DNA from 2 places in the Desulfitispora alkaliphila genome. Region 2 is predicted to be linked to the other one. Evidence: a T-box and tRNA genes for the amino acid it is inferred to sense, from the RefSeq annotation. Region 2 holds a T-box; the other holds one or more tRNA genes.

Region 1 (3,413 bases), on a different contig from region 2:
AATAAATTTAATGGTCCTGAACTAATGACTCCGATTGGAATATTTCTAAGTTCAAATAAACGTTCTGGGTTGATAAATGTTGAAGTCAATGGAAAGTTGGCTGGTTTTTTTAGTAATGGAGAAGCAACTGTTTTAGATGCACTGATTGGAGCAGGTATTTCACCCATGAAAATTCATGGGAAACCAGGACGCTCCTTAACAGTTACAGTAAACGGAAAATTAACAATACTAAAAGGGACAGTAGGTACTCCAGGAAAAATTTTTGTTAACGGTAAAGAAGCCAACACTAAAACTACTATTGATGAATACAGCAAAATCGATATTGTGGAAGGGCGTAATGGAATAGACAGGCAAGCTCAAGTAATCGATTTATTAGATAAAAACCAATGGCCCACAATTATACTTAATGGAGAAAAAGTTTCTCTTAAACCAGAAATAACAATCAACGGTGATAAAATCAACAATTTTATGTTAACATTAGAGGATAACAGTATAGTTAAAATAATATTTTTAGAAAATTTAGGTAACCTCTTGCAATACAAAGGCTATAGATTACAGCAATTTCCTATGGATAGTTGTACATTGCACTTAAATGGTACTAAAAGAGATATTAATATTTTGAGTGAAGTTGTTAAAGTTAATGAACAGCACTGCCCTTTAAATACTATTTTAGTAAATGGTGATCATGTGATTTTGGAAAGAAAAAAGTTAGTCAACACTGTTAGTGAACTTTTAGAATTTGTAGGAGCAAGTGTTTGGAATGATTTTTATATCATAGTAAACGGAAAAGAAGTTCCATTGCCTTATAAGTCGAAAATTTACAAAAACGGTAAAGAATCAAATACAAATGAAGTTATAGAAATTGGGGATAAAATTTCAATTGTCGGTAAAAATACTAATATGATTATGGCAGATGTATTAAGTCATCTTAATTATGCAAACCCACCTATGGGTGCGCAAACAAAACTTAATATGAAAGTAAATGGAGAACCAGCTCAGTTTACTACTAGACTACAACAGGGCGACAAAATTGAATTAAATTGGCAATAAAAAAACATAACTTTTTGTAAAAAACATATTGACGTAAATAGATTATTTAGTTATAATTGAACTTGTCGTTCGAAGTCGGGGCGTAGCGCAGTTTGGTAGCGCACCTGGTTTGGGACCAGGGGGCCGGGGGTTCAAATCCCTCCGCCCCGACCAGCGGCCCGTTGGTCAAGGGGTCTAAGACACCGCCCTTTCACGGCGGTAACACGGGTTCGAATCCCGTACGGGTCACCAAGGAGCTGTAGTGTAGCGGTTAACATGCCGGCCTGTCACGCCGGAGATCGCGGGTTCGATTCCCGTCAGCTCCGCCATATTAATAAGCCGACGTAGCTCAATTGGCAGAGCAGCTGACTTGTAATCAGCAGGTTGCGGGTTCGAGTCCCATCGTCGGCTCCATTTATTTAGGAGAGGTTCCCGAGTGGCCAAAGGGAGCAGACTGTAAATCTGCCGGCTCAGCCTTCGAAGGTTCGAATCCTTCCCTCTCCACCATAATACATATACAAAACAGTGGGGCGTCGCCAAGCGGTAAGGCACGGGACTTTGACTCCCGCATGCGTAGGTTCGAATCCTGCCGCCCCAGCCAATTAATGTAATTACAATACTCTCTGCTAAGTAGAGAGTATTTTTCTTTTAATGTCACAGCAGGAATTTATAGTAAATTTCACGAAATATAATTAATACTAATAGATAGTGGGAGGTAAAACCCTATGGGTATCAGAATAGTAACAGACAGCACAGCCTATCTAACTTCAAAGCAAATTAACGATTTTAATATACAAGTAGTACCCTTAGCCGTTATTTTAGAAAATGATAATTTTAGAGAGGGAACAACCTACAGCAACAGCGAGTTTTTCGATAAACTGCGAAACTCAACTGAGGCAGTTACCACAAGTCAACCTCCAGCAGGTGACTTTCTTAAGGTATATAAAGAGATCCACGAAGAGGGTGATGAAATAATATCTATTCATTTATCTTCTGAATTAAGTGGTGCCTTTAACAATGCTAAAAGTACGGCAACCCTCCTGCCAGAAGCTAAAATATCTATGTTTGATTCTAAATCTACTATATCAGGATTACAAGCAATGACAATTCACGCTGCCAAAGCAGCTAAAGCAGGTTATTCTAGAGCAGAAATCATTAAAATGTTAGAGCTAATGAGAGATAATGCTACAGTTCTTTTTTTAGTAGATACATTGGAATACCTAAAAAGGGGTGGCCGAATAGGTGGCGCTCAAGCACTTTTGGGCACTATTCTTCAGATTAAGCCTATTCTACATATTCATGAAGGTAAAATTGATGTATTTGAAAAAGTACGTACTAAACAAAAAGCTCTTTTTAGATTAAAAAGTGTATTTACTAAATTTATTGAAGAAAATGGTACAAAAGGCTTGTGGGTAACCATACCGCAAGTAGATACCCTGGAAGAAGCTAAAGAATTGAGAAATGAATTAAATGATCTGTACCCTGAGCTAGAAATTAATCTTCAAGATGTGGGGCCGGTTATTGGCGCTCACGTGGGGCCTGGATCTATTGGAATTTCTTTCGGAAAATTGCCCCCACTTTAAACATAACTAGCACATTAAGGTGGTTTTAATATGTTGCAAAAACGATACAGAAATTTAAGCAGGTATAAGGAAATCGGAAATATCTTAGTAAAACATGGCTTCGGCTATACCCTAGATACATTTGGCTTGTCCGATTTGTTTCCCAATAAGCAACGAACTGTATCTAAGGACAGCGAAAAAAAAATGCCTGTTAGAATTAAAAACGTCTTGCAAGACCTGGGGCCTACTTTTGTTAAATTCGGTCAAATTATGAGTACCCGGATGGATCTGTTGCCTCAAGAATACATAGAAGAACTGGAAAAGCTACAGGACGATGTTCCTGTTCTTCCCCAGGAACAAGTGCGAAGTGTATTAGAAAGTGAGCTTGGAGATAAAGTTGAAAATATATTTTTAGATTTCAAGTGGAAGCCTATTGCATCAGCCTCAATTGGGCAAGTTCATTGGGGAATGTTAGAGAATGGTTATCAGGTCGCTATAAAGGTTCAGCGCCCTGGAATGAAAGAGAAAATGGAATCAGACTTGGAAATTCTCTGGGATATTGTTCAACTTATAGATAAAAAAGCAGAATGGGCAAAAAATTATAATTTACTTGAAGTAGTAGACCAACTTTCTTATAGTTTACGAGCCGAAGTAGATTATTTATTAGAAGCTAGAAATATGGACCGCTTTACTGAGAACTTTAAAGACGATTCCACAGTAATTATTCCTAATGTAATTTGGGAATATACAACCAACAAAGTGTTAGTTATGGAATATATAGATAGTATTAAAATTTCCAAAATATCTAGTTCGGAACAGATA
Region 2 (3,413 bases):
ATAAAAGCGCTATATCCTATTAAGTTATATATAACTAAAACAGTGTAAGAAAACGGATAGGGACCGAACTTCTCACGACGTTCTGAACCCAGCTCACGTACCGCTTTAATGGGCGAACAGCCCAACCCTTGGGACCTACTTCAGCCCCAGGATGCGATGAGCCGACATCGAGGTCTTTTAAGTCTTTATCTTCAATTTTTATAATTTCAATTTTTTCTTCACTTGCTATCACAACATATCTCCTCTCTTCAATCAATATTCAGTTGACTGTAATATAATCTCCCTCAAACCGCAGTCTGAGGGAGCAATCATTTCTATCCTTTATTTGATCAAAGCCTTATGGTAAGTTTTCTTTCCTTTACGTATTTTAACCCCGTCTTTTAATTGTTCTGAAGTAATATTAAAATCAATTGTTTCAACTTTAGCATCATTAATCAGTACTCCACCCTGCTGTACCAGACGCCTTGCTTCACTCTTAGAAGCTGTTAGACCGCATGCCATCATTAAATCTAAAATACCGATAGACCCATCCTTCATCTGTTCGGCTGTAATTTCAGTAGTTGGCATGTTAGAGTCGTCTGAGCCGCCAGAAAAGAGAGCGTGAGATGCTTTTTTTGCCTTTTGGGCTTCTTCCTCACCGTGAATTAATTTAGTCAGTTCATGGGCCAAAATTTCCTTGGCTTCGTTCAGTTGACTACCTTCCCATTTATCCATTTCATCAATCTGCTCAAGTGGTAAGAAGGTAAGCATGCGTATACACTTGAGAACATCAGCGTCACCAACATTACGCCAATACTGGAAAAACTCAAAAGGTGATGTTTTGTTTGGATCAAGCCACACAGCGCCTTTTGCAGTCTTTCCCATCTTATTGCCTTCAGAATTCATCAGCAATGTAATTGTCATAGCGTAGGCATTTTGGCTCAGCTTGCGACGAATCAATTCCGTACCACCCAACATATTGGACCACTGGTCATCTCCACCAAGCTGCATATTACAGCCGTAATTCTGATATAGGTAGTAAAAATCGTAGGACTGCATAATCATATAGTTAAACTCTAAGAAAGAGAGCCCTTTTTCCATTCTATTTTTGTAGCATTCTGCCCGCAACATATTATTTACTGAGAAATGGGGGCCCACTTCACGAAGCATGTCAATGTAATTCAAGTCTAAAAGCCAGTCTGCATTGTTGACCATAATTGCTTTATCATCACCGAATTCAATAAATTTTTCCATTTGTTTTTTGAAGCAGTCACAGTTATGCTGGATTGTTTCAGGGGTCATCATAGAACGTACGTCAGTACGACCCGATGGGTCACCGATAAAGCCTGTGCCACCTCCAAGAAGGGCAACTGGTTTGTTTCCTGCCATCTGTAAACGCTTCATCAGGCATAATGCCATGAAATGACCAACATGCAAAGAATCAGCAGTGGGGTCAAACCCAATATAAAATGTGGCATTACCACTATTGATAAGATCTTTAATTTCTTCTTCGTCAGTAACCTGTGCAATTAAGCCACGAGCTACCAGTTCATCATAAATATTCATAATCACAACTCCTTTGACAAATTTTAATAATAAAAAATGCCCCTGCTCCAATTTGGAACAGAGGGCAATAATTGCGGTACCACCTCTACCTTGGAAGCTCTTCACAGAACTTCCCTCAGTAAGTGCAAAAGCACTAATACGCTATATCGGGCGTACCCATCAAACCCTACTAATAATTCAGGTAGCAGCTCCGGGATGTATTCGTATCAGCCTGTCTACAGCCTCGCACCAACCGGCTGCTCTCTGAAAGACGAAAAACTGACCTACTTCTTCCCTTCATGGCTTTGTGTTAATATGTTTTAATTTACATTGTAATTGATTAAGCTCAAAAAGTAAAGTGCCATGGGCAGCTTAATCTTGTGAGAAGGATTCAGAAAAAGGCATGAAAAACCCTTGTGGATGGTGACATACCTTACAGTTCCCTGGTGCTTCTTTACCTACATGTATATTGCCACATACAGTACACATCCAGGCAATTTCCTCTCCTCTCCTGAATATGGACCCATTTTCTATTTCATCAGCTAGTCTCCCAAATCTATCTGCATGAGTTTTTTCAATAGTTGCTATACCCTCAAAAACTTGCGCAATTTCTTCAAAGCCCTCTTCCCGTGCTGTCTTACCAAAACTCTTATATACCTCATCCCATTCTTCTAGCTCATTATGCTGGGCTGCTCTCAGAGCTTTAACAGTGTCATCATACAAATCAACGGGATAGGCTCCAGAAATGCTAATATTATCACCTGCAAAATCCCTAAGCTTTTGATAGAATACTTTGCCATGAGCCCTCTCCTGGTCTGCTGTATAATCAAATACAGCTCCAACCACATGAAATCCTTCCTTCTTGGCAGCAGAGGAGGCAATATTATAGCGATTTCTTGCTTGACTCTCCCCAGCAAATCCCCTCATCAGATTTTCATATGTCTTACTTCCTTTTAAGTTCATTTGTATCTCTCCTTTTACCCTTATAGTTGTACATTATTATAGCTATTAGTTTTTCCAAATAAAAAAGAAATAATCCCCTTTCGGGGATTATGAGTTATCCTATTTGTTATTCCATTGTCCATATGCTTTGCTTTAGAACACCTTAAAAACTTACCCTGTGGCAAAGTTTACTTATAACAGAGTTGCTGCTGCTTCGTCTACAATTACTACAACATCTGAATGTAACTGTAGCACCGATGCTGGCAGCTCAGGTGTAATGTTGCCTTTAATCATTTTATACACAGCTTCAGCTTTGTTCTCGCCACTTGCTAGAAGCAATATTTTGTTTGACTGCATTATGGTTTTTATACCCATGCTGATGGCTTGAGTTGGCACCTTATCTATTGAGTCAAAAAACCTTGCGTTTGCTTCTATTGTATCTGTATCAAGATTTACTAGATGGGTTAATGCCTCGAACTTTTCATTTGGTTCATTAAAGCCTATATGGCCATTCTGTCCAATCCCTAATAATTGAAGATCAATCCCACCTGCTTCTTTAATACTATTTTCATACTGCTGACATTCTACATCCATATTGTTTGCCTTTCCATTAGGTATATGGATATTTTCCTTTTTTATATCTATATTATTAAAAAGATGCTGTTCCATAAAATAATGATAGCTTTGTTTATCATTAACATTTAACCCATAATACTCATCAAGATTAAAAGTCGTGATTCCTGAAAAATTTATTATCCCATTTTTGTACATATGAATAAGTTCATTATAAGTCCCAATAGGAGTAGATCCAGTTGCTAATCCCAAGACGCTTTTAGGTTTCAAGATAATTTGACTTGCCAATATATATGCCGCTTTTTTACTCAGAGCATCGTAATCTTTCACTATCTCTAATTGCATTTTCTTCTCACCTCATCTGCATCAGTATC

The links. The T-box of region 2 lies ahead of tyrS (tyrosine--tRNA ligase). A T-box ahead of a tRNA ligase gene usually reads a tRNA of that ligase, here a tRNA-Tyr.
Region 1: it has a tRNA-Tyr gene. The T-box ahead of tyrS (tyrosine--tRNA ligase) is inferred to sense a tRNA for this amino acid. The anticodon was not compared.

Annotation. Positions count from the first base shown of each region.
Region 1 covers NZ_JBNPXS010000053.1:10,808-14,220, reverse strand. The annotation lists gene GGQ84_RS14105 (cell division FtsA domain-containing protein) at 1-1,050, shown strand, start outside; tRNA gene GGQ84_RS14100 (tRNA-Pro) at 1,127-1,203, shown strand; tRNA gene GGQ84_RS14095 (tRNA-Glu) at 1,206-1,281, shown strand; tRNA gene GGQ84_RS14090 (tRNA-Asp) at 1,283-1,358, shown strand; tRNA gene GGQ84_RS14085 (tRNA-Thr) at 1,368-1,443, shown strand; tRNA gene GGQ84_RS14080 (tRNA-Tyr) at 1,452-1,536, shown strand; tRNA gene GGQ84_RS14075 (tRNA-Gln) at 1,556-1,630, shown strand; gene GGQ84_RS14070 (DegV family protein) at 1,755-2,612, shown strand; gene GGQ84_RS14065 (ABC1 kinase family protein) at 2,643-3,413, shown strand, end outside.
Region 2 covers NZ_JBNPXS010000058.1:8,365-11,777, reverse strand. The annotation lists gene tyrS (tyrosine--tRNA ligase) at 322-1,545, opposite strand; T-box leader at 1,603-1,834, opposite strand; gene rbr (rubrerythrin) at 1,897-2,487, opposite strand; gene nagB (glucosamine-6-phosphate deaminase) at 2,659-3,384, opposite strand.